4 regions of the Pantoea sp. C1E2 genome follow, and region 2 is predicted to be linked to each of the others. Evidence: predicted binding sites of a transcription regulator. Region 2 holds the regulator's gene; each other region holds the start of a gene.
What was found. Region 2 encodes PurR, which represses purine synthesis genes. Its sites were predicted from a motif close to CANGCAAACGTTTGCNTG; they were not measured.
Positions count from the first base shown of each region.

Region 1: rbsD (D-ribose pyranase) is a predicted target of PurR. The motif match lies at 1,982-1,999, and genes of this name have one in related genera.
Region 3: purE (5-(carboxyamino)imidazole ribonucleotide mutase) is a predicted target of PurR. The motif match lies at 2,529-2,546, and genes of this name have one in related genera.
Region 4: ACXI0A_RS13900 (NCS2 family permease) is a predicted target of PurR. The motif match lies at 1,309-1,326, and genes of this name have one in related genera.

Region 1 is NZ_JBSZHT010000002.1:205,310-209,523, reverse strand. Features, by position in the region: gene qseC (quorum sensing histidine kinase QseC) at 1-617, opposite strand, end outside; gene qseB (quorum sensing response regulator transcription factor QseB) at 614-1,276, opposite strand; gene ACXI0A_RS01240 (YgiW/YdeI family stress tolerance OB fold protein) at 1,447-1,842, shown strand; gene rbsD (D-ribose pyranase) at 2,013-2,432, shown strand; gene rbsA (ribose ABC transporter ATP-binding protein RbsA) at 2,440-3,948, shown strand; gene rbsC (ribose ABC transporter permease) at 3,945-4,214, shown strand, end outside.
Region 2 is NZ_JBSZHT010000002.1:2,144,725-2,148,938, reverse strand. Features, by position in the region: gene ACXI0A_RS10505 (C40 family peptidase) at 1-715, shown strand, start outside; gene cydH (cytochrome bd-I oxidase subunit CydH) at 801-890, opposite strand; gene purR (HTH-type transcriptional repressor PurR) at 1,165-2,190, shown strand; gene punR (DNA-binding transcriptional activator PunR) at 2,187-3,098, opposite strand; gene punC (purine nucleoside transporter PunC) at 3,207-4,214, shown strand, end outside.
Region 3 is NZ_JBSZHT010000002.1:1,373,466-1,377,679, reverse strand. Features, by position in the region: gene cysS (cysteine--tRNA ligase) at 1-999, opposite strand, end outside; gene ppiB (peptidylprolyl isomerase B) at 1,218-1,712, shown strand; gene lpxH (UDP-2,3-diacylglucosamine diphosphatase) at 1,712-2,428, shown strand; gene purE (5-(carboxyamino)imidazole ribonucleotide mutase) at 2,631-3,140, shown strand; gene purK (5-(carboxyamino)imidazole ribonucleotide synthase) at 3,137-4,201, shown strand.
Region 4 is NZ_JBSZHT010000002.1:2,880,737-2,884,950, reverse strand. Features, by position in the region: gene ACXI0A_RS13910 (PfkB family carbohydrate kinase) at 1-383, shown strand, start outside; gene ACXI0A_RS13905 (response regulator) at 320-1,066, opposite strand; gene ACXI0A_RS13900 (NCS2 family permease) at 1,485-2,783, shown strand; gene ACXI0A_RS13895 (hypothetical protein) at 3,042-3,665, shown strand; gene ACXI0A_RS13890 (AMP nucleosidase) at 3,714-4,214, opposite strand, start outside.

The DNA.
Region 1 (4,214 bases), 1.9 Mb from region 2:
CGCGTTTCATCGAGCGGTGTGGCGTCATCGGGTGCGCGCGACTGGAGTGATGCCGTCAGGCGTTTCAATGGGCGCAATTCGAACCACACCAATGCCAGCAGCATCAGCAGCATAAAAGGCATGGCGTAAAGCCACGGCATCAAACTCGCCAGTGCCAAATCGCGCGTCATTTCGTCGCGGTATTCCCACTCCTGACCCACCACCACACGGTACTGTTTATCCGCAGAAGTCAGCCACAGCAGCCGCCAACTGTCATCGTCACCGCGCAGGCGACCATCGCGAAAGCCATCACGCTTATCGTCAAACTGCATATCTCGCCCGTTCTCGCCATCATTAAGTAATGGCTGGCCGTCCGCACGAAAAATGGCAAAGGCCAGTGCATCATCATCCTGATCGCCACGATGATGGCGCAAAATGGATTTGGTTTTTGGTAGAGAAGCGGCGTGCAAGCTGGTGGGATCGAGCGATAACAGGCGTTTGGCGAACAGCATTTGCTGAGTATCGAACAGCTCATTAACAGTATCACGGGTTTGTTGCCAGGCGCTGTAGCTGGCCACCCCGCCGCATAGGGAAATCAGCAGCACGAAGCCGATGGCGAGTCGCAGAAACAGGCTCATTCAGCCGCACCCAGGGTGTAACCCACGCCATGCACGGTGCGAATAAACGTCGTGCCGAGCTTTTTGCGCAGATGATGAATATGGACTTCCACCGCATTGCTGGTGACATCGTCATCCCAGTTATAGAGTTTTTCCTCCAACTGGCTGCGGGTTAACACTCGGCCGGGATTACGCAGAAACAGTTCCAGCAGCGCCAGCTCACGACTCTTTAAACTGATGGCTTCACCGTCAATCCAGACGTTGTGGCTGCCGGGCGACATCACCACTTTGCCGTGTTTTAGCTCGGGCTGCAGTTGTCCATGACGACGGCGAATAAGTGCCTGCAAGCGTGCCGCCACTTCGCTAAGGGCAAAAGGTTTACAGAGATAGTCATCAGCGCCCAGCTGTAACCCTTGCACACGTTGATCGAGCGCATCCCATGCGGTGAGGATCAACACCGGCACATCCGCGCCCTGCTCACGCCATTGGCGCAGGATCTCCAGTCCATCGCGCTCGGGCAATGAAAGATCCAGTACCACGGCATCCCATGGCGCAGCTGACAGAGCATGGAATCCCGCTTCACCTGACATGAACCAGTCAACGCTGAAGCCGAGTTTCGTCAGCCCCACTTTCAGGCCATCGCCAATTAGCGAGTCGTCCTCAATCAACAAAATGCGCATGCGATTCTCCTTATGTGCAGCGCTCGTTATACGAAGCCAACATTCGCTTGTACAGCGTCAATCGCCGCATTTTGGCTATTTTTTATGTTTTTTTACCCCTTAAGATCCTGTTAAGAACCCTGTGCTGTAATAGCTCCGTATCCCACACATTCATGGAACAGAGGTGAAGAATGAAAAAGAGTGCAGCGCTAATCGCAATTGTGATGTTGGCATCGACGCCAGTTCTGGCCGCGCAACAAGGTGGTTTTGTTGACCCGAGTGCGCCAAAGCCCCAGGTTCACGCAGGTGGCTTCCAGGCTGATAACACCAGCGTCGTCACCGTGAAACAGGCCGAAGAGATGAAAGACGATAGCTGGATCACCGTGCGCGGCTATCTTGATAAGCAAATTGGTGATGAGGACTATCTGTTCCGCGACAGCAGCGGCAACATGAAAGTGGAAATCGACCATAAGCGCTGGCATGGACAGACCATCACGCCGAAGGATCAGGTTGAACTGACCGGCGAGCTGGATAAGGACTTTAATTCCATTGAGTTGGACGTTAAACAGGTTCGCAAGCTGCCATAAAGCCTTTCAGAGCCGTTCAGGCGGCTCACATTCCCCGCCAAACTCAAATTTCCCCCGGTACAAGCGAAACGTTTCGATGGCGATCACACTTCCGTGATGATGCCATTGAGTTGCCGCACACATTTAATACACTCCCGGTCAGCGAAACGTTTCGCTGTGGAGTGGAAGAAATGAAAAAAGGTCGCTTGTTAAACGCTGAACTCTCTCATGTGATTGCCCGCCTGGGGCACACCGACACGCTGACGATTGCTGATGCAGGCTTGCCGATTCCGGCCGGTCCACAGCGTATCGATCTGGCGTTGACGCCGGGAACGCCCGAATTTTTACAGGTGGTTGATGTTGTTACTCAGGAGATGCAAGTCGAAAGCGCCCTGATGGCGGAGGAGATTAAGCAGAACAATCCGCAGCTTCACAGCGCACTGCTCGCCGTGCTCGATGCCTTGCAACGGCACCAGGGGAATGTCATCACCATTAGTTACACCAGCCATGAACAGTTCAAACAAGAAACGCAGCGTAGTCAGGCGGTCATTCGCAGCGGAGAGTGTTCTCCGTATGCGAATGTCATCCTGAGCGCTGGCGTAACCTTCTGAGGTCGTTATGCAACCGTTATTGCAACTCAAAGGGATTGAAAAGTCGTTTCCTGGCGTGAAAGCGCTGAATGGCGCATCGCTTGCCGTTTATCCAGGCCGCGTGATGGCGCTGGTGGGCGAAAACGGCGCGGGTAAATCCACCATGATGAAAGTGCTGACTGGCATTTACAGCATGGATGCCGGCTCGCTGCAGTGGCTGGGCAAGGATGTGGCTTTTTCTGGACCTAAAGCGTCGCAGGAAGCGGGCATTGGTATTATCCATCAGGAACTTAACCTGATTCCTCAATTGACCGTCGCGGAGAATATTTTCCTCGGTCGTGAATTTGTTAACCGTTTTGGCCGCATCGAATGGAATCGGATGTACGCCGAGGCGGATGCCCTATTGCATCGCCTGAACCTGCGCTTCAACAGCCATAAGCTGGTGGGCGACTTGTCGATTGGCGATCAACAGATGGTTGAGATCGCCAAAGTGCTCAGCTTTGAGTCGCAGGTCATCATTATGGATGAACCGACCGATGCACTGACCGATACCGAAACCCTGTCGCTGTTCCGCGTGATCAATGAACTGAAAGCGCAGGGCTGCGGCATTGTTTATATCTCGCACCGCATGAAAGAGATCTTCGAAATTTGCGATGACGTCACCGTATTCCGTGACGGGCAGTTTATTGCCGAACGCGCGGTGAGCGATCTCAGCGAAGAGAGCCTGATCGAGATGATGGTCGGCCGTAAGCTGGAGGATCAATATCCGCACATCGATCAAGCGCCGGGCGAGGTTCGCTTAACCGTTGAAAATCTCAGCGGACCGGGCGTGGATAACGTCAGCTTTAACCTGCGCAAAGGGGAAATCCTCGGCATTTCCGGTTTGATGGGCGCGGGACGCACGGAACTGATGAAAGTGCTGTACGGCGCACTGCCGCGTAGCAACGGCAAAGTCATGCTCAACGGCCGCGAAATTATCACCCGATCACCCCAGGACGGTCTGGCCAACGGCATCGTCTATATCTCGGAAGACCGCAAGCGCGATGGCCTGGTGCTCGGCATGTCGGTGAAAGAGAACATGTCATTGACCGCGCTGCGCTATTTCAGCCATGCCACCGGTAATCTCAAACACAGTGAAGAACAGCTGGCGGTGGGTGACTTCATCCGTTTGTTCAACGTCAAAACCCCGTCAATGGAGCAGCCGATTGGCCTGCTGTCGGGTGGCAATCAGCAAAAAGTGGCGATTGCGCGCGGATTAATGACGCGGCCGGACGTGCTGATTTTGGATGAGCCAACGCGTGGCGTGGATGTCGGTGCGAAAAAAGAGATTTATCAGTTAATTAACCAGTTTAAAGCCGAAGGGCTGAGCATCATTTTGGTGTCGTCGGAAATGCCGGAAGTGCTGGGCATGAGCGATCGCATCCTGGTGATGCATGAAGGCCATCTGAGTGGCGAATTTTCCCGTGAGCAGGCTACCCAGGAATCCCTGATGGCGGCGGCAGTCGGTAAGCAACACAGCGAGGAGTTAGTTGTATGAGCACCCAAACCTTACCCGCCAGCCGTCGCTGGTTTAGCAAAGCCTGGCTGCTGGAGCAGAAATCGCTGATTGCGCTGATCGTGCTGATTGCCGTGGTGGCGAGCCAAAGCCCGAACTTCTTTACCGTCGCCAACATGTTCAACATTCTGCAGCAGACCTCAGTCAACGCCATTATGGCCGTCGGCATGACGCTGGTGATTCTGACGTCGGGCATTGATTTGTCAGTGGGATCGCTGCTGGCGCTCACCGGTGCGGTCGCCGCCTCG
Region 2 (4,214 bases):
TGCCCCGATTAATGCCAGTTTGCATAATGCCGAGAAAAAAAGTGCGCGCGAAGATGAGCGCCGCAAGCGACGCCCGGTTAAAACAACGGCTAAAAAGTCTCGCCTGACGACTACCGTGCAGAAACTCAAGCTGAAAAAGCAGACTAAGACCGAAACCGCCTTAAACAAAACCAGCCGCAAAAAATCCCTGCTTAAATCGCCATCGAAAAAGTATGGCCATCAACGCCTCGCGAAAAAGTCTGCTGATGTGGATGATGAAGTTCAGGGGCTGACCGGCATCAAGATGAGCAAAACCCACCGTCTGCGCTATCAGAAAGCTCGTGAAACCGCCATGACGAAGCTGATGGGACAGTTGGGTAAACCTTATCAGTGGGGCGGCACTTCCCCACACACCGGTTTCGATTGCAGTGGTCTGGTGTGGTATGCCTATAAAGATCTCGTGAAATACAAATTCCCGCGCACGGCGAATGAGATGTATCACCTGCACGATGCCTCGCCCATTAAGCGCGAGCTGCTGGAAAAAGGGGATTTGGTGTTCTTCCGCATTAATAACCGCGGGACGGCCGATCATGTTGGCGTCTACCTCGGCAACGGTAAATTTATACAGTCACCCCGTACTGGTAAAGACATTCAGATTAGCGCATTAGGCGAAGACTACTGGCAGAAACACTATGTGGGTGCGCGCCGTATGATGACACCAAAAACCATTCGCTAGTTGTTGCGCAACATTCTGTGGCATTGGCCACAAAAAAAGCCGGACGCTTAATCAGTGCCGGCTTTTTTTATTGATGCGTTTTGTATTAATGAAGAATGGCTGTAAAGCTAAACGCAATAATCATCAACAGTGCGCCAACCGTGGTCATTAGCGCCAGCTTTAGATCTGTACTCATCACTACTCCTTAGTCACACATTTATTAGGGTTAAAACAATTTTCGCACAGCGGTGGGCAAAAATCTCGTCTTATCCGCGTTGGCTTGCTAGAATCGCCGCCTTTCGTTGCGCAACTGATTTTGCGCATGCTGTATTTACAGCCTGCTGAAGTGATTTTCCCTGCCTGAAACGGCAGATTTGCCCCCCATTTTAGGGCGTAAAACCCTTCGCAGACGCAAACGTTTAACAATATACTTATCAGTGAGTTGTGATAAGCCGGGGAGTACCTTTTTCATGGCAACAATTAAAGATGTAGCGAAACGCGCTGGGGTATCCACCACCACCGTTTCGCATGTCATCAACAAAACGCGTTTTGTCGCAGAAGAAACGCGTAACGCCGTATGGGAAGCGATTAAAGAACTACACTATTCGCCGAGCGCCGTTGCGCGCAGTTTGAAGGTGAATCACACCAAAACGCTGGGACTGTTAGCCACGTCCAGCGAAGCGCCCTATTTTGCCGAAATCATCGAAGCGGTTGAAAACCACTGTTTTGAACGCGGCTACACCTTGATTCTGGGTAACGCGCATAACGATCTGCAAAAGCAGCGTGCTTACCTCTCAATGATGGCGCAAAAGCGCGTTGATGGTCTGTTGGTGATGTGCTCTGAGTATCCTGCCGATCTGCTGCAGATGCTGGAAGAGAACCGCAATATTCCGATGGTGGTCATGGACTGGGGCGCCTCGCGTGGCGACTTCACCGATACCGTGCAGGATAACGCCTTCCAGGGCGGTTATCTGGCCGGACGCTACCTTATCGAGCGTGGCCACCGAGATATCGGTGCGATTCCGGGTCAGATGGAACGCAACACGGGCGGCGGTCGTCATGCAGGCTTTCTGCAGGCGATGAGCGAAGCCGGCGTAACTGTGCGTCCGGAGTGGGTGGTTCAGGGCGACTTCGAGCCAGAATCGGGTTATCAGGCGATGCAGCAAATTCTCAATCAGAAGCAGCGTCCGACTGCCGTGTTCTGCGGTGGCGATATCATGGCGATGGGCGCGATATGTGCCGCCGATGAGATGGGACTGCGCGTGCCGCAGGATATCTCCGTCATTGGCTATGATAACGTGCGCAACGCCCGTTATTTCACCCCTGCGCTCACCACAGTCCACCAACCGAAAGCGGAGTTGGGCAAAAAGGCCCTCGAAATGCTGCTGGATCGCATCACCAGCAAGCGCGAAGAGCCACAGACCATTGAGGTGCAGCCAACATTGATTGAGCGACGTTCCGTGGGGGACGGTCCGTTCCGCGATTACCGCCGTTAAGGCTGATTTTCGCTGAGCCATTCGTGGTTCAGCGTTTCCGCATCGCCGAGATAAGCGAGTAACCACGCCAGCGCCGGTGACGCGCGCTGTTCTGACCAACTGACGCAGCAGGGACTTTCCGGAAACGGCTGCGGCAGTGATAGCTCAACCAACGCCCCCCTATCAAGTAATGGCCGCGCCAGGTGGCCCGGCACCATCCCCACGCACAGTCCCGCCTGTAAACAATCCATCCCCGTTTCCCACTCTGGCACCACCAGACGTCGCTGATTATCCAGCGTCCAGGTCATGCGTCTTGGCAATGCGCGAGACGTATCTTCCAGCACCAGTGATGGCCAGGCACGCAGCGCCTCTTCATTGAGATCGCTATGCGCCGCCAGGGGATGGCCGGGACTGACCACACAACGCCAGTTGAGGGCGCCCATATCCTGAAATGCAAAACGGCCACCCACCGGAATCGCCTGAGTGGCGCCAATCGCCACATCAACACGCCCGTCGGCCAGGGCATCCCATACACCGTTAAACACTTCGTAGCTGATGATCAATTCCATGTCCGGAAAATGACGGTAGAAGTCCTTCACCAGCTGCCGGGTACGCTGTGGTTTTACAATGCAATCCACGGCAATACTGAGCTGTCCACGCCAGCCATTCGCCAGTTGCTGACACTGTCTGCGTGTTGCCAGCATTTTTTTGATAACAGATCGCCCTTCACGTACAAAATGCTCGCCCGCCGGGGTTAAAACCACCTCACGGTGCTGACGTTCAAACAATGGCACCGCCAACCAGGTTTCCAACTGGCGCACCGTATAGCTTATGGCAGAGGGCACGCGATGTAACTCCTGCGCCGCCGCACTAAAACTGCCATTGCGCGCGACCGCATCAACCACTTCCAGCGCATATTCAGACCACATATTTTAGCCTTCAAAAATTTTAACAGCACTGCGCAAATATTAGCGTTTCACAAAGAATGACGCACTCTTTTACACTCCCCGGCGTTCAATCTGCCAATGAGAAACACTATGTTGTCGTCAAAAGGATTTATGCCCTATCTTGCCGTGCTCAGCATGCTCGGCTTCCTCGCCACGGATATGTATCTGCCTGCTTTTGGAGATATGCAGCGTGACTTTGCCACCGCGCCGGGCACCATTAGCGCCAGCCTCAGTCTTTTTCTCGGTGGATTTGCCTGCGCACAGGTATTTTGGGGGCCGCTGTCAGACCGCTTTGGACGTAAACCGATTTTATTGGCAGGTTTAACGATTTTTGCCTTGGGTTGCCTCGGGATGTTGTGGGTGACCGACGTTAACATGATGCTGGCACTGCGCTTTGTGCAGGCTGTGGGCGTGTGTGCCGCCGCCGTAAGCTGGCAGGCGCTGGTAGTCGATCGCTACCCCAAAGCCCAGGCCAACAAAGTTTTCGCCACCATTATGCCGCTGGTTGCCCTATCCCCCGCTCTGGCACCTCTACTGGGCGCGTGGCTGATGGGTCATTTCCACTGGCGTAGCATCTTTATCGCGCTGACAATTATCACCGTGCTGCTGATCATCGGTACATTTCAGCTTGCCGCGCCTAAAAAAACCAAAGCTGATAATACGCCGCAACCCGGCTGGCTGAATTTGCTCACCACGCGCATCTACAGCGGTAACGTGCTGATTTACTCCGCCTGTTCCGCCAGTTTCTTTGCCTGGCTAACCGGTTCGCCGTTTATTCTGGCTTCTGCGGGTTTAACTCCCGCCGATATTGGTCTGAGCTACATTCCACAAACTATTGCGTTTCTGATTGGTGGCTTTAGTTGCCGTGCGATGCTGAGCCGATATCAGGGATCACAGTTGCTGCCGTGGTTGTTGGTGCTGTATAGCCTGAGTATTTTGAGTCTGTTTGTTGTCGCGATGATGCCCGCGCCTTCTTTGATTGCACTGCTGCTGCCTTTCTGCGGTATGGCACTGTCTAATGGCGCCATCTATCCGATTGTCGTTTCCAGCGCCTTAGCGCCTTTCCCGCACGCCACAGGCAAAGCAGCAGGCTTACAA
Region 3 (4,214 bases), 770 kb from region 2:
TGCTGGCGTGGCGCTGGCATCGGTGTGACGCAGCGCGGTATAGAGACGCTCCAGCGCCGCACGTGCCTGATTAAGGTTATCTTCGCCGTAGTTAAGCTGGCTGCGATAGTGGCCCGACATCAGGAAATAACGCACGGTTTCCGCATCGTAATGCGCCAGTACATCGCGCACGGTGAAGAAGTTGCCGAGTGATTTCGACATCTTCTCACGGTCGATCATCACCATGCCGGAGTGCATCCAGTAGTTGACGTAATCGCCGTCATGCGCACAGGTCGACTGCGCCACTTCGTTTTCATGGTGCGGGAACATCAGGTCCGATCCGCCACCGTGAATATCGAAGTGGTTGCCGAGCTGTTTGCAGTTCATCGCGGAACACTCGATGTGCCAGCCCGGACGACCGTTGCCCCACGGGGAATTCCAGGCGGGCTCATCCGGCTTGGACATTTTCCACAACACGAAGTCCATCGGGTTGCGTTTGATTTCAGTGATTTCAACGCGCGCGCCCGCCTGCAGCTGAGTAAGATCCTGACGCGACAGCACGCCGTAACCTTTGTCACTCAGCACATCGAACATCACGTCGCCGTTGTCCGCCACATAAGCGTGTTTGCGTTCGATTAGACGCTCAACCAGTTCGATGATTTCAGGGATATGGCGCGTGGCACGCGGCTCCAGATCCGGCGGTAGAATGCCCAATGCGTCAAAATCTTTGTGCATTTCAGCGATCATACGGTTGGTCAGCGTTTCGATGCTCTCACCGTTCTCGTTGGCACGTTTGATGATCTTGTCTTCAATATCGGTAATGTTACGCACATATTTGAGCTGATAGCCCACATAGCGCAGATAACGTGACACCACATCAAATGCAACGAAGGTACGCCCATGACCGATATGACAAAGGTCATAAACCGTAATTCCACAGACGTACATGCCGATCTGACCAGCGTGGATCGGTTTGAATTCCTCTTTCTGACGGCTCAGGGTGTTATAGATCTTCAGCATTGAACGATTCCGTTATTAACGTTTGCGGGATACGCCTTTCCAGCGTAGCTGGGTATTGTGCCGTATTTTTCTCAGTTGTGCATCGCTCGCTTACCTTCTGTGGCTGCCTTACTGACGAGCCATCGGAATTTGTGATATAAGAGGCGTCTACAAAAATGCCCCGCCGCTTAGCAGGCGCGGCAGTTGATACTGACGACACCCGTAACAGGACGAATATAATGGTCACTTTCCAGACGAACCATGGCGACATCGTAATCAAAACCTTCGATGACAAAGCGCCGGCTACCGTGAAAAACTTCCTGGACTACTGCCGTGAAGGTTTCTACGACAACACCATCTTCCACCGTGTGATCAACGGTTTCATGGTTCAGGGCGGCGGTTTCGAGCCTGGCATGAAGCAGAAAGACACCAAAGAAGACATTCGTAACGAAGCCAACAACGGTCTGAAGAACACCAAAGGTACGCTGGCAATGGCCCGTACTCAGGCGCCACACTCAGCGACTGCACAGTTCTTCATTAACGTAGCAGACAACGACTTCCTGAACTTCCGTGACGAAAGCCTGCAGGGCTGGGGTTACTGCGTGTTCGCTGAAGTGGTTGAAGGCATGGACGTGGTTGAGAAAATCAAAGCGGTGAAAACTGGCCGCAGCGGCATGCATCAGGACGTTCCGGTTGACGACGTTGTCATCCAGAAAGTGACTGTTAGCGAGTAATGTCGCGCACGCTGTTTATCGCAGATTTGCATCTGTGCACAGAAGAACCGGCAATTACTGCCGGTTTTCTGCATTTTTTGCAGGGTGAAGCGCGCGATTGCGATGCGCTTTACATCCTCGGCGATCTGTTTGAAGCCTGGATTGGCGATGACGATCCCAATCCGCTGCACCGCGAAATCGCCGCAGCACTGAAAGCCCTGCCGATCCCCAAATTCTTTATCCATGGCAATCGAGACTTCCTGCTCGGTAAACGCTTTGCGCGTGAAAGCGGGATGACGTTGCTGCCGGAAGAGCAAGTGCTCAGCCTGTACGGCCATCGCGTGCTGATCATGCACGGCGATACTTTATGTACTGACGATGAAGGCTACCTACGCTTCCGCGCCAAAGTGCATCAGCGCTGGTTGCAGCGTCTGTTCCTCGCCCTGCCGCTGCGGATTCGCATGCGCATTGCCGCACGTATGCGCGCCGACAGCAAGCAAGCCAACCAGCACAAGACGATGAGCATCATGGATGTTAATCAGCAAGCCGTGATCGATACGATGACGCGCCAGCAGGTGCGGATTCTGATTCACGGGCATACTCACCGTCCGGCGGTGCATGAGCTGCTGGTGCAAGGTGAAAGCGCCCAGCGCGTGGTGCTCGGTGCCTGGCATGAAAATGGCTCGATGATTCAGGTCGATGCCGATGGCGTGCAGCTGATCGAATTTCCGTTTTAAAATCGCATCCTGAAATAGTCGGGCGTACCCGGGCTCGACACTCAGCGGGATGAAGATTCATCATCTGACCATCTTCACGCATCATTGCCCGTTTTCCGGCCACGCAACCGTTTTCCTTGCTCTCTTCTCATGCTATTCTCTGTGCCCTTCTTTACCTGCCCGCCCGGCCAGGTTCGTTTGACTATTCACAGGAGTTGACCGCATGTCATCCAACGCCACCCCGGCTCGTATTGCCATCGTCATGGGTTCTAAAAGTGACTGGGCTACCATGCAGTTCGCCGAGGAAATTCTTAACAGCCTGGATGTTCCGTTCCACGTTGAAGTGGTCTCTGCTCACCGTACGCCAGACAAACTGTTCAGCTTTGCCGAAACTGCCGCAGATAACGGTTTCCACGTGATCATCGCGGGTGCTGGCGGTGCTGCGCATCTGCCGGGCATGATTGCTGCCAAAACGCTGGTGCCGGTGCTGGGCGTGCCGGTACAAAGCGCCGCGCTGAGCGGTGTGGATAGCCTCTACTCCATCGTGCAGATGCCGCGCGGTATTCCAGTAGGCACATTGGCGATCGGTAAAGCCGGTGCAGCTAACGCTGGGCTGCTGGCGGCACAGATTCTGGCGGTGCATGACAAAGAGCTGGCGGCGCGTCTCGCCACCTGGCGTCAAACCCAGACTGATGAAGTGCTGAACAACCCAGATCCGCGGGTGGATGCATGAAACCGGTTTGCGTACTCGGCAACGGTCAGTTAGGCCGTATGCTGCGCCAGGCGGGTGAACCGCTGGGCATCGCGGTGTATCCGGTGGGTCTGGATGCCGAACCTTCTGCCCTGCCGATCGCCGAAAGCGTGATCACCGCAGAGATCGAGCGCTGGCCGGAAACCGCGTTAACGCGCGAGCTGGCGTTGCATCCGGCATTTGTGAACCGCGATATCTTCCCGCGTCTGGCCGATCGCCTGACGCAGAAACAGCTGCTCGATCAGCTGAACCTGGCAACGGCGCCATGGCAGTTGCTGGCAGATAAAGCTGAGTGGCCGCAGGTGTTCAGTTCACTGGGCGAACTGGCGATTGTGAAACGTCGCACCGGTGGTTATGACGGTCGCGGTCAGTGGCGTTTGCGCGCCAACGAGACCGATTCGCTGCCGGATGAGTGCTACGGCGAATGCATCGTTGAGCAGGGCATCAACTTCAGCGGTGAAGTGTCGCTGGTCGGTGCGCGCGGTCAGGATGGCACCACGGTGTTCTATCCGCTGACGCATAACCTGCATCAGGACGGCATTCTGCGCACCAGCGTGGCGTTCCCACAGGCCGATGCTGCGCAACAGCAGCAGGCGGAAGCAATGCTTAGCGCGATCATGCATGAGCTGAAATACGTGGGTGTGATGGCGATGGAGTGTTTCATCACGCCAGAAGGCCTGCTGATCAACGAACTGGCGCCGCGCGTGCACAACAGCGGTCACTGGACGCAGAACGGCGCGTCCATCAGCCAGTTTGAGCTGCATCTGCGTGCGGTGCTGGGTCTGGCGCTGCCGAAGCCGGTGGTGTTTGCGCCATCGGTGATGGTGAACCTGATTGGCACCGACGTGAATGTGGACTGGCTGCAACAGCCGCTGGTGCATTTGCACTGGTATGACAAAGAAGTGCGTCCGGGCCGTAAGGTTGGGCACTTGAATCTCACTGACAGCGATCAAGCGCGCCTTGCGGCGGCGCTGAACGCGCTGGTGCCGCTGCTGCCGGAAGAGTACGCCAGCGGAATTGCCTGGGCGATTGAGAAGCTTTGAATGAAAAGGCCGC
Region 4 (4,214 bases), 740 kb from region 2:
CCTTCGCCGACGCCGCTGCCTGGTTGATTGAACAGGGCGTACGTCAACGTGTGGTGATCCATGCACCAGAGGGGGCATGGGGACAAGAGAGCGGTGGAGAAGGGTTATGGCAGCCGGCATGGTGCCTGAAACCGGAAGAGATTGTGGGCAGCGTTGGAGCGGGAGATGCGTTTTGTGCTGGGGTGCTCTATGCCAGTCACGAAGGTCTGCCCTTGCTGGAGACATTGAAGCTGGCACATACCTGCGCCTGTTTCAATTTGCATGCAGCAAATGCGCTGGACGGCACGCGGCCATTGGCCGAGATGCAGCGCTGGATGGATCAGGCAATCTGTGTTTCGCGGGCGGCCGAAGCGGGACGCAGTACATCAGCGGAAAAGACATAACCCAGGCCGCGGATGGTTCGGATCAGACTTGGCTGATGCGGATTGGCTTCAATCTTGCGCCGTAGTCGCATAATCAGCACGTCTATCGTTCGGTCGAACACCTCAAGACTTTCATTGTGGGTCAGTTCCAGCAGTTGATCACGCGTCAGCACTTTGCGTGCGTGACCCACCAGGGCGCGCAACAGGGTATATTCGCCTTGAGTGAGGGCAACGCTTTCGCGCTGAGGATTAAACAGCTGGCAACGCGCATCATCCAGCCGCCAGCCATTAAATTGCCATCCTTCATCCTGCTGTGTATCGGCTTGTGTCAGACGCCCGCAACGGCGTAATGCAGCGCGCGCGCGCGCCACAACCACGCGGGGATTAAAGGGTTTGGCGATGTAATCATCAGCACCCATCTCTAATCCCACCACCATATCCGCTTCCGAACCCATCCCGGTTAGCATGATGACCAGCAGATCCGGCCGCTGCCGCTGCATCTGTTGCAGCACCAGTAAGCCGTTGGTGTCCGGTAGCATCATATCCAGCATAACCAATGAGATTTCGGGGTGCAGGTTGAGTAGCGCAAGGGCATCTTTGCCCTGATGGCAGCTGTAAACAGTAAACACATGTTCACTTAATACATCGTGCAGCAATTCGCACACGGCACGATCATCATCAACGACTAAAATCGCGGGCTTCATTGCGCTTTCTCACATGTTGCGAAAGGGTTAAAAAGCAGTGTAACCCGATGTTTTTAAGCTGCTGCCCTATGCTGCAGAAACGTGAGCGCCATCGCCAGGCAGTGTGCGAAATCGTGCGTTGCCGCAATATTTTCTACCGAGACCATTGACCGTAGGGAAAACGATTGCGCGGCAATAGTGCAATGCACCATAATCGCGCCTCATTCTGGTTCGGAATTATCTTAACCGTCGCGCTATTCGTAAACGTAAACGATTGCGTATGGTGATGGCATAGCTATTGCTATATGGACAGGGGAAAGCGGAAGGTGCTCTTGCCTTACGTCCGGCTCAAATCGCTTTCATCAAAAATATAACTAGTGTTTCAACCACATTGGCAAGAGAGAACGTGCACCCGTGCCGTCTCCGCTCATGAGAGATGATGATGTTAGAAAAACTCTTCAAACTTAAAGCGCACAACACCACCGTGCGCACAGAAATCATTGCGGGTATCACTACCTTCCTGGCCATGGCCTACATCCTGTTTGTTAATCCGAGCATTCTCGGTGCGACCGGCATGGATAAAGGCGCGGTATTTGTGGCCACCTGTTTAGCGGCGGCAATTGGCTGTGTGCTGATGGGGCTGATCGCCAACTACCCGATCGCGCTTGCTCCGGGCATGGGTCTCAATGCCTTCTTCACTTATACCGTTGTGCTGCACATGGGCTACACCTGGCAGATCGCACTCGGCGCGGTGTTCCTGTCAGCGGTCATCTTCTTTGCGCTGTCGATTTTTAAAATTCGTGAATGGATTATTGCCAGTATTCCGTTGCCGCTGCGCGCGGGTATCGCTGCGGGTATTGGCTTGTTCCTGGCACTGATCGCGCTGGAAGGCGCGGGCATCGTGGTGGATAACCCGGCAACACTGGTTGGCCTGGGCGATCTGACCAAACCGGGCCCACTGCTGGCACTGTTAGGTTTCTTCATCATTGTGGCGCTGGAAGCGCGTCGCGTGACCGGCGCAGTGCTGATTGGTATCCTGGTCGTCACCTTTATTTCGATGGGCATTGGTCTGACGCCATTTGGTGGCGTTTTCTCAGCGCCACCTTCGATTGCACCGACCTTTATGCAACTGGATATCTCCGGTGCGTTTAACGTAGGTCTGGTGAGCGTTATCTTCGCCTTCCTGTTTGTAGATGTGTTCGATAATACCGGTACGCTGCTGGGCGTGACCAAGCGTGCGGGTCTGGCGGATGAGCAGGGCAATGTGCCGAAAATGGGCCGTGCGCTGATCGCTGACAGTGCTGCTGCGCTGTTTGGTTCATTACTGGGAACCTCAACCACCACCAGCTATGTCGAATCTGCTGCGGGTGTCAGTGCCGGTGGTCGTACCGGTTTGACGGCTATAGTGGTCGCTGTGCTGTTCCTGCTGAGCCTGTTCTTCTCGCCGCTGGCGGGTAGTGTTCCGGTTTACGCTACCGCACCGGCATTACTGTTTGTTGCGGTGTTGATGGCCTCTGGTTTGGCCGAAATTGACTGGAAAGACATCACCACGGCTGCGCCCGTAACCGTCACCGCGCTGACCATGCCTTTGACTTACTCCATCGCCAACGGAATCGCCTTCGGTTTCATTACCTGGACCGTGGTAAAACTGCTGAGTGGTCGTACGAAAGAGATCAATGCTGCACTGGTGATTCTCTCGATTCTGTTCGTGATCAAACTGGGCTGGTTAAGCGCTTAAGTTTTGGTTTCCGGAAGCCCGCTCGGGCTTCCGTGTTTTCTGTTTCATCCCCGCAAATATTCTCTGTGCGACCTCTCGCAATCCTTCACTAAGGCTCCTTCTGTTATTTCTCTGCCAGTTTTAGCCTGTGCGGCGTATTGATGCCTGCCTGATCTTTTTTTGCCGTGAATGGCGGGTTCGTGGAATGTTTAATCGGCTCGAATCTGTTTCACTAATCTGCAAGGTGAAGAGATAGCCGGGTCTATCTGGAGGTTTGTAATGGAATACGCCATGCGTGCTGCCCCGTTTCTTCCACCTCTTATCTACGTCGTCAGGAATATTGAGGATTCAAAAATGGAAGAATTAACTCAACGAGTCGGGTTGTTGGAAAAAACCACGCATCAAATTCAACAGGATGTTGCCGTCCTGACCGCGCGATCCGAGAATTTCGCGACCAAGGCCGATATCGGCACGCTGCGTACCGAACTGCTGGGAGAAATGGGGCAGTCGGAAAAGCGTACCGATGGTAAGTTCGAAAAGATGGCGGTGCACTTTGACGATAAACTGGGGAAAATGGCGCTGCATTTCGACGGTAAATTGGAAAAGTTGGAATTGCGCATCGACGATAAATTGGAAAAGTTGGAACTGCGCATCGACGATAAATTGGAAAAGTTGGAACTGCGCATCGACGACAAGCTAGACAAAATGGAACAACGCATCGATGTGAAGTTTGAACGCATGGATGAAAAATTTGAGAAGAAGTTTGTCAGGATCGATGAGAAGTTTGAAAAGCTTGACGTGAAATTTGAAAAGCTGAATGACCGACTCACCTGGTCCATTATGGTGCCCGCTATTCTGGCTGTCCTGGCCTGGTTTGTGAAAGATCTGCTAGTTAAAGTTTGATCTGAAATCCAATGTGACTCCGGCCCCATTGGGACCGGAGTTAAACCTTTACCTGAAGGGGGGTTCATTAAAGGTGCGCAACTTCCTTGAATGCAACTTATCGCCCTCAGCACGCAGCAGTTCTACCGCGCAAATGCCAATCTGCAGATGCTCAGAAATCGCCCCCTCATAGAAACGATTCGCCTGTCCCGGCAATTTAATCTCGCCGTGCAGTGGCTTATCCGAGACGCACAGTAAGGTGCCGTAAGGTACACGGAAGCGATAACCCTGCGCAGCAATCGTGGCACTCTCCATGTCTACCGCCACCGCGCGACTCAGGTTAAAACGCAATGCAGAAGCGGAGTAACGCAACTCCCAGTTACGGTCATCCGTGGTCACTACCGTGCCGGTACGCAGGCGCTGTTTTACCTCTTCTCCAGGCATACCGCTCACGGCTTTGGTGGCGTCATACAGCGCACGCTGCACTTCAGCAATGCTTGGGATAGGAATGTCCGGCGGCAGCACGCTATCTAATACATGATCGTCACGCAAATAAGCATGTGCCAGCAC